DNA from 2 places in the Paenibacillus sp. FSL H7-0690 genome. Region 2 is predicted to be linked to the other one. Evidence: riboswitches for the same ligand, from Rfam matches in the RefSeq annotation. Region 2 holds a riboswitch; the other holds the start of a gene.
The links. A riboswitch is a leader RNA that binds a small molecule or an ion and turns the genes downstream of it on or off. The one in region 2 is predicted to bind cyclic di-AMP.

Region 1 (4,891 bases), 1.2 Mb from region 2:
CGGCCGATTCAGTAACTAATTAAGGAATCCCTCTGTTTATTAGGGAGGAATTCCCTAATGTCGTTCATTTAGAGCGAATAGCGGCTATTTTCAGGGAGTTTTTCCCCAACTAGTTTAAAACCCACTCTGTACATCGCACAAACAAAGAACACATATCGCTTTTCGCCACACATATTTCACCGTCACAGATACCACAAATCATCTAATTGCAAGCCGTACGATAACCACACCTAGCAAGTCGCGCACCGACCAAACCAACATTATAGAAAACAACGCGTGGTCTAATGTCATACGACACAGTAAATCCATTACTTTTCCTACTCTTTACTCCATAAAAAAGAAGCTGCCTCCAAGTAGAATTCACTACTTTTGAGTCAGCTTCTTTTCCTATGATTCTTGGTTCACAACTTCACTCTCAAAACGGTCAATACTTTCATTAGGACCAATGAGTACCATAACATCGCCTTCACTCAAATAATCATGGGCAGTTGGAGCGACGATTATTCCGCTTTCCCTATTTAGGGCAACAATACTGCAGCCATATTTAGCTCTTGTATTTAAATCAGACAAGCTTCTGCCGTTCATGCAGGAAGGTACGGTCAGCTCGACAATTTTATAATCCTTGGACAGTTCAATATAATCCAGCAAATTGGGCGTCACCAGCTGATGTGCCACACGAATCCCCATATCCCGCTCCGGAAAAATAACCCGATCAACCCCCAGCCGCGACAGTGCGCGGCCATGAAGGATAGAGATTGCCTTAGCCACCACTTGCTTGACTCCAATCTCCTTCAACAAAATGGCCGCCAGAATGCTTCTCTCCATATTGTCACCAATCGCAACAATCCCACAATCAAAGTTCCGTACACCAAGCGAGCGCATAATTCCCTCATCTGTAGCATCTGCTACTACCGTATGCGTCAGCTGATCGCTCATTTCCTCCACGCGTTCTTCATGGTGGTCAATGCCGAGCACCTCGTAGCCCATTTCCATCAGCTCAAGCGCCAGGCTTGAACCGAAGCGACCTAAGCCGATTACTACAAATTGCTGTGCTTTCATTTCTAATTAACTCCTATCCAATAATTATTTTACCTTCCGGATACTTATACAGTGGTTTACCCTGTTTGGGACCGAGTGCATACGCTAAGGTTAGTGGACCTAGCCGACCTGCAAACATCGTCAGACAGAGTAGAATCTTACCGATCGCTGACAGTTCCGGAGTTAGCCCCATAGTCAGTCCTACCGTAGCAAAGGCGGAGGTCGTCTCAAACAAGATTGCCAAGAAATTACTGTCTTCAGTTGTGGAGAGTATCATCGACACAGAGGCGATTAACAACAAAGCCAGCAGCGTGATCGTTAATGCCTTGTAGATGCGCTCTTGAGCCAGCCGATAACGGAACAACACAACATCTTCCCGTCCACGCAGCATAGCAATTACAGCACCAATCATCATCGTAAAGGTTGTTGTCTTAATCCCCCCGCCCGTTGAGCCCGGAGAAGCACCAATAAACATAAGAATCACTATAAAAAATTGTGTAGCCTGCCGAAGTCCAGCAATATCTACTGTGTTCGCGCCAGCCGTACGGGGAGACACGGATTGAAAGAAGGCCGATAATATTTTACCGCCGAAATTCAGTGAACCCAGGGTACGAGTGTTAGTAAACTCAAATATAAAAATAACCAAAGCTCCGATCAGAATCAGCCCTGTACTGGTGGACAGGACAACTTTACTATGTAGAGACAGCCTGCGGGTTACCCGAAACTCCACCAGATCTGACATTACAATAAAACCAATCCCGCCGGAGACAATCAGAAACATCACAATAATATTCACAAGCGGATCATATACATAATCAGTTAAACTGCGAAAATCCCCAAAAATATCGAACCCCGCATTATTAAACATAGACACCGCATGAAATATGCCATAATAAATCGCTTTTCCCAACGGCATATCAAAAGCCCAGCGAATAGACAGCAGCACAGCGGCACAGCCTTCTATGACAAGAGAATATATGAGGACTCTCCGGATCAGTCGCACAATTCCTTCCATAGAGCCTTGATTCATGGCTTCCTGTAGGATTAGCCTGTCCCGCAAAGATATTTTACGCTTTAACACCAGTGAAAATAGAGTGGCCATGGTCATAAAACCTAAGCCGCCGATCTGGATCAGGATCATAATTACGGTTTTCCCAAAAATCGTGAACGAAGTTCCGGTATCCAGCACAACAAGCCCTGTAACACAGGTTGCCGACGTTGAAGTAAATAATGCATCAATAAATTCCACGGAATTCCCGCTTGTGCTTGAGATGGGCAGCATAAGCAGCAGGGCCCCTATCAGAATGATCGATGCAAAACCAAGCACCAGTATCTGCGGCGGCGAGAGCTTCAGAAACTTAAATTCAGAAATCCTGCGAAACTGTGAAGCCACTTTGCTCACCTTCTTATCAAAAATTCCAACAAAAAAAGCACTGGAAAACCAATGCTGACTTGGTTCCTGCAGTAAATTAGCCTACGAGGTTAGCTGTCGGATTCGGACTGTGCAGGCTGCCCTATTCGTTCCCAGAACGAAATTCACCCCTGATGAAAGTGCCATTTATCGTGTACACTCCACTTTTCATCACTTCTTATGGTTCCCCCGTTTTCACCAGAAATTCGGCTACTATACAATTGCATACAAATTATATACGTTATTTAGTGAATTCACAAAGACACAATTAATGCTCATTCACATGAAAAAATGCGGTTTAAAGAGACTGCATCAAAAGGAGTGCCTTTTCTCATCACTTTTCCGTGTTTTCCCTGCAATTACACCGATTCTCATCATTCGTGCAGAAATGAACACGATAAAATTCATGGTATAAATTCACATGACTATTCTATACTATCTCTATTACCCATAAAAAGAACATATAATGTTTTTTGTAACCAACCAGGCACTAATACTATAATGGAACATAACATTGTCAGTACATAACAAGGAGGCGTTACATGAATCCCGTCGGCCAGCCCTTACAGCAACGTGCCCTCTCCAAGAGGCTCATCATCTCGGGCATTATCGGTCTTATTCTATTTATTATGTTTCAGATTTCCCCTTCACTGCTTAGCAGCCCTACAGGTGAAGATACCACCGTCATTAGCAAGGCAGAAGCCCGTGACCAAGCCATATTATTTGCAGAACAAAAGCTCAACTACACCGAAGCACCAAACGATCAATGGAATGTACTTTACCAGACGGACTCTTCCTTTTATGGTTATATGTCTCGCGAGAAGCTTGTGGAGGACTACACCAAGAAAAAATTGGATCAAAAATATCCTTTTGATGTCTTTCGGGCAACGCTTACTCCTTCAGCGGAGCAAGAGCCGCAAATCATCGTTGACCTCAATATGTATACCGGTAAGATTGTCGCTTTCTCAAAGGCTGCAAAAGTTACCTCCGAAGAGGGGTCAGGCATCGCTTCCGTTGGTGCAAAAGAGGACAAGGGAGCTGACCTCACTCTAGCGCAGAAGGAGAATCTTGCTCGTCCTTGGCTTCAGGAATGGGAAGTAAATCCTGCCAAGCTACAAATTGAATCGAATACAGGAAGCCATGGGCTAGTGTATACGGATAGTACTGTTCAGGTCGGCGAATCCTTATTGCACTATTATTTTGATTTCAGTGGAGAGCAGGTATCCAGCTTTAATGCCGGATTCACTGCACCAGCTTGGCATACCTCCTACGTACAAGGACAGACCTCTTTAGCGGAAAAGCTAACATTATTCGGTTACGGTATACCCACACTGATTTTAGGAATTCTGGCACTCGTCTACAGTATTCTTAGAAGAGAGCATACTTCCTTTAAACGTGGAGTATTCCTAAGCTCAGCCTATTTTGTAATCATGATGATCAGCACCTATAATATGCTGCCTGAATCAACGGGCGAAGGGCTAGAAGCACAGATTACCTCTGTCATTATGTTTATCATTTATGCTTTGTACAGCCTGCTGATGTCCTCCTTGCTCTACTTTTCTTTAGTGGGCGGCAATGGCTTATGGCGAAAAGAGGAAGGCATGAACCCTTGGCCCCGCGCCAAAGAGCCCGGCTATGGACAATATGTGTTGGACAGTATCCGGGCTGGATACATCTGGGCTTTCGTTCTGCTAGGGGTGCAGACGGTTATGTTCATCATATTATCGTTTACCTTGCACAATTGGTCTACTACAGACGCCACCCAATCTCCTTATAACATGAGATATGCTTGGCTTCTGCCTATCGTCGCATGGCTCGCTGGTTTATCTGAGGAAGCCATTTATCGCTTTTTCGGAATTCCTATGCTGAAAAAGGTGTTCCGGAACACTTTTATCGCTTGCTTGATCACCACGCTGGTTTGGGCGTTTGGCCATACGTTATATCCGATCTATCCCATCAGCTCCCGTCCCATTGAGCTGACTGTAATCGGGCTGCTGTTCAGCTATATTTTCCTTCGTTACGGGTTTATTGCTGTCATGTTCAGCCACGTCGTGTTTGACAGCATCCTGATGGGCGCTACGCTGATCTTTATGAAGGAGAGCGTAAATGTAGGCGCGGGTATCTTCGCGATTATTATGCCGTTCATAGTCGCTTACATCGTCTATCGATTTAATCCACCACAGAAGCCTAAGCCGGTGGAGCCTTCTTCTTTGATTTAAACTAATGTGAAGACGTAATGAAATTAAAAAAGGGCATCAAAGCCGCTTTAGTCGCTGCTTTGATACCCTTTTTCTTTTGTCACCATTGCTATGAGGTTGGCTCTTCATCCTTGAGCGCATCAAGAATTTGTTTTGCCAGCTTTTCTCCAATAGAAAGTGTACGGAAATCATCCACGGAGGCTTCTTTAATTTTCTTAAGCGATCCGAAATGCTTTAGCAGCGC
Region 2 (4,891 bases):
GCGTATATCATCCTTGAAACAGCGGCAGGGCACTCTGTGCGAAACCGAATTAACGTATATTCTTATTTATCGACATCATTCGGTTTTTTGTGAAGTCATTTTTTCGGCTATAATGGATAAGGTAAGTAATTATTCATCTGTGAAGAAAACGGAGTGATATACGTGGGTGTAAAGCATGGTAGAGATTACGGTGAAATTCTAACAGATTTGACCGAAGCCGTCGGACGAATTTCCGATGGATATTTATTTTTTGAGATGGATCCGGACGAGTGGCAGGAACTACCCCAAGAATCAAAGCTGGAGGTATGGGAAGCATTGGCTGAGGATCTTTTCTTCGCGCTGGGTAATGAACCTATGATTGAAGTGGGGAGCGGTGTAATTATTTACGATAAGGACACGCATCGCATTAATATTTTAGTTGGCGAAGAGGATTTGGCTTCAGTGGTTTTGATTTAGGCAGAGGAGACGTCTGGACGTAATTTGCCCGTAGTTAGTAGCCCGTGTTAAAATTGATAAAGCCGAGTTATAATCGCTGGGATTTGTGAATACATTAAATCGAAAATATCGCCTTTATCCTGGCACATCCCTTGGACCTCAGAAGCTAAGGGATGTTTTGTTTAACGCCTAAGTCAAGTAAAGGGAACTGCGCACTTTACTGCAATTTTTTGTAAGGGAGGAAACGAATTGTTATTTACGGAAGAGGAACTGCGTGAGGAGATCACCAAGCTGGAGGGGTGGAAGCTGGATAATAATGTTATGGTGCGAAAATATATGTTCAGCCAATATATGAAGGGCATTGCGTTCGTTGATGAAGTAGCCACGATTTCAGAAGCCTTCGATCATCATCCACATATTACGATTGATTATAAAACAGTTACCCTGCGACTTGAATCTAATGAAGAAGATGGGATTACGGCTCTAGATCTTCGAGCGGCGCATGAATTTAATGAAGCCTTTGAAAAAAATCATTAGTTTAGCCAAAATCATAAAATAAACGCCCGTGCATAGATAGTCACCTATCTCATACACGGGCGTTTTTAGTTGCTTGATGGGTTACTTTTTCTCTGAGAGCCAGAGTGCGACGTTGGCGATCTCTTCAGGCGCTAGCTTTTCCTTAAAGGAAGGCATTTGACCACGTCCTTTAGTGACAATGCTGTAGATTTCCTCAGCGTCATGCTGGCCGCCTTCATTCTGAAGACTTGGTCCAACTCCACCTTGAAGCTGATCGCCGTGACAGGTGATACAGCTGGCTTTCACGGTTGCTTCTGCCTTTGCTGCGTCCAGTTGAACTACCGGCATCGTGGGCTTATTTTCTTCCGCTACCTCTTCTTTACCCGGAAGTGTAAACATGAGTACTACCGCAAAGGCACAGGCGGCAAAAAACAAACCGCTCATGATCCATTTCTGCATCCCAATTCGTCCCTTCTATGTAAGCTGCTCCCTACATTATAGCTTATGGTGAAGCGTTATCATAGGGTTTGTGACAAAAAAATGAACGAGAATACAATCATTCTTATGAAATATCTGGTATTTAATATCATTTGTCATAGACCATGCAATAAAAAGGTTTGTCTCCTGTAGGTGTGCGGCGTTCATACGTATCTGTAATCGTAAATCCACATTTTTGATAAGTTCGAATGGCGCGTTGGTTCCAGGTCAGGACTTCCAGATCTATCTCACGATCAGGATAACGATTCAAAGCTGTCTGGACGATGGCATCTACGAATAGTTTGCCTAAACCATGGCCGCATAGATCGGGGCGCATCCCAACTCCTAAACGAACGACTCCTTCCATCGGAAACAACTGTGCGAATCCGCACAAAACCTCTTGTTCATTTAATATGGAGACATATTGTTCCTCCCGGAGCTGCGGATCACCAAACTCGATGCCAAGAGCCTGCATCTGCTCCCACGGCATCCAGCCATAAATATTATATGGAGGCGTATAGCTCCACTTACAAATAGCTTCTCCGTGAATTGCCTCCATAGGAACTACATGAAAAGTTACCGAGGGATTTATCATAAAGTCAACGATCTCCTTTCACGAGGACATTGCTATATTACTAATTATATACAAAATGGGGGAGGTTCGACTCAGAAACTTTATATGAGAGGAATGTTTTACAAATTATGAGAGGGGTAAATAAGTAATAAGACAAAAAAACAAGCTCTCCTCCAAGAGTTACCTTGGAAAAGAGCCTATGTACGTTACTTATTGAACATCATCATTGTCTTCCGATTCAGCAGCAACCGATTGGTAAGCGTCTGTGCTCATAATGCGCTTAGCACCAACGTAGCGTTTCACGTAGTAGCTATCACTCAGAGAGCTAATCGTAACACCGCGTGAGGTAGAAGCGTGTGCGAACTTACCTTCACCGACATAAATGCCGACATGGGAGACACCTTTGCCACTTGTATTGAAGAATACAAGATCTCCGGCTCTTATATCATCACGGGAGATTGCTGTGCCCATTTGATATTGGGAACCTGATTGGTGTGGAAGGTTAATGCCAATCTTATCAAACACATACATTGTAAATCCGGAGCAATCAAATCCGTTAGTGGATATACCGCCGGATACGTATTTAGTACCGATGGCCTTGTCAATCACTTTATCCATTTTGGAATCTGCGAAAGCGCTTCCTGCTCCGATGGTGAGGATGATGGAAAAGCTTAGTACTGCTGCTGCTAACTTCTTCTTCAAAAGTGTATACCCCTTCCAAATGCCTACGAGGTTAGCTTAAGGGTTCGGTTGAAGGTCCCCTATGACCCCTCTATATAATGGAGGTCAATTCACCCAAAGTTGGTTCCCCCGTTTTCCTAATAGTTAGGAAACTCGGCTCATACTGTTGATTAGGATTAGCTTGTAATCAATACATGACAAAACCTTTGTAAATAACAACTTAATGATTACAAAAATGTTACTAAAATCTCACTGCGCTAATTGTAACAAACAGAAAGCCGCTTGGCAATCGTTTTTAACATATTAATGCAGAAAAATTGGCATTTTTACGGTAGAAAGGCATATGTAAGCGTTAATAATGACCTAATTTTTAATATAATTGCAATTTTTATCAAATAAACGTGTTTCAATTGGGCTCTATTAGTGTAAAAATATATTATGGAAAAAAGAAAAACCCGAATTTGATTACGGGAATAATCAGATTCAGGTTCATATAGTTGTAATTATGAGGTTATAGTTGTGAGGAAGGTTTCAATCGAAGGCTACAGCTTGATAAGCTGAAGTACTCATTACTCTTTTAGCGCCAACATAACGATTGGCCCAGTAGGCCTGACTGAGTGAAGTGATGGTCACTCCACGCGAAGAGGACGATTGTGCGAATTTTCCGTTTCCAACATAAATGCCGACATGGGATACTCCATTGCCAAGTGTGTTAAAGAACACTAGATCACCAGAACGCAGATTGCTTTTGGATACAGCAGTTCCAACGCTATATTGAGCTTTTGATGTACGAGGTAAAGTAAGACCCACATTCTTGAATACATATTTTGTAAATCCAGAGCAATCAAATCCGGCAGTGCTTGTACCTCCGGTTTTATAGGCAACTCCAATAGTCTTTGAGATTACAGTGTCCATCTTAGAGTCGGCAAAGGCGCTTCCTCCACCAATAGATAATGCCATTACAAGTCCTAGCGCCGCAGCGACGCATTTTTTTCTTAAATTATGTCTTTTCAAAAGATGTACTCCTTCCAAGGCCTGCGAGGTTAGCTTAAGGGTTCGGTAGAAGATTCCCTATGATCCCTGTAAAGCGAGATCAATTCACCCAAAATATGGTTCCCCCACTTCCCGGTGCAAAGGAATTAGGCGTGTTAAGCACCAAGAGAATGACGTTTCGACAGTTACACTTACGATAAATACATTTAGTTATGTAGGAATCGTTTCAATTGATTACAAAATTGTTACTAATAGCACAGGACTTATTGTAACAGAGCTTTTATGATTTTGCAAATACTCTTAAGTTATCCGTAATGAGAAAAAGTCCCAGCTCCTGAATACAGGAATTGGGACCTTTTTATTATGTCAAATAAGGTTAATTTATTGTGGAAATGCTTTGCTACACCATAGATGATATTGTGCAGAGATTCCCCACATTTTTAAGAGCGTAGAAGGTAGTGGTGAGATTTGCCGTATTATAAGTGCCGGCAGGCCGGGACAGAACAGACCCGTCAGTCCGCACACTAGCAGTAAGAGCAAGCCTCCCGCACCAAGTACAATGGAAACACCTATAGCAGGAATCAGTGACCGCAAGCAGATGAACAGTGAGGAGAACATTCCTGTACCGCCGGTGTAACCAAACTGCATATATAGAAGAAACAGGCGCACGATAAAAATATATATAAGCCATGCCAATACGTATGGTACTAAATGAAGTAACAAAGTGTAGTTAAACAAAGAGGATAAGAACAGCCCGTACATTTTTGGAGCAAGCCAGTAAAGCGGCAGCAGGGTCAGCACCCATTCGATTAGGCTAAAGACTAAGACAGGTAGTCCATAGATCTTCATGCCGGGGAAAAAGAACAGCCCGCGCTCGCCCTTTCGCTCCTGGTGCAGCTCATGCAGCAATCCTGCCCTTATGAAAGGAGAAAGCAGAAGTCGCAAGACAACAAGTCCTAGAAGCATCCATAACCAAGTGCGTATCGCAGGGTCAGTATTCAAGCTGAACTGTCCCTCGATATAATACAACAGTCTGCCCATACCGCTGCCGCCGGCGTCTTTATCTGGATAGCGCAGTAGAATTGGAATAATAGCAGATCGGATGAAACCATACATAAAGTAGCCCCAGAGCAGTCGGTAGATGAAGAGCAGAATTAAAATATAAAATTGCTCCTTCATGCTTTGCCAGCCGCGGGTTATCGATGTTCTCACAAT

Region 1: linked by a shared signal. The riboswitch ahead of MHI32_RS25540 (TrkH family potassium uptake protein) and the one ahead of MHI32_RS00545 (C40 family peptidase) in region 2 are both predicted to bind cyclic di-AMP.

What each region holds. Positions count from the first base shown of each region.
Region 1 is NZ_CP150281.1:5,811,422-5,816,312, forward strand. Features, by position in the region: gene MHI32_RS25535 (TrkA family potassium uptake protein) at 388-1,059, opposite strand; gene MHI32_RS25540 (TrkH family potassium uptake protein) at 1,073-2,431, opposite strand; cyclic di-AMP (ydaO/yuaA leader) riboswitch at 2,496-2,671, opposite strand; gene MHI32_RS25545 (CPBP family intramembrane glutamic endopeptidase) at 2,992-4,668, shown strand; gene uvrC (excinuclease ABC subunit UvrC) at 4,757-4,891, opposite strand, start outside.
Region 2 is NZ_CP150281.1:111,045-115,935, forward strand. Features, by position in the region: gene MHI32_RS00520 (hypothetical protein) at 163-456, shown strand; gene MHI32_RS00525 (4a-hydroxytetrahydrobiopterin dehydratase) at 685-972, shown strand; gene MHI32_RS00530 (cytochrome c) at 1,054-1,410, opposite strand; gene MHI32_RS00535 (GNAT family N-acetyltransferase) at 1,538-2,023, opposite strand; gene MHI32_RS00540 (C40 family peptidase) at 2,213-2,665, opposite strand; cyclic di-AMP (ydaO/yuaA leader) riboswitch at 2,710-2,852, opposite strand; gene MHI32_RS00545 (C40 family peptidase) at 3,215-3,643, opposite strand; cyclic di-AMP (ydaO/yuaA leader) riboswitch at 3,701-3,839, opposite strand; gene MHI32_RS00550 (hypothetical protein) at 4,058-4,888, opposite strand.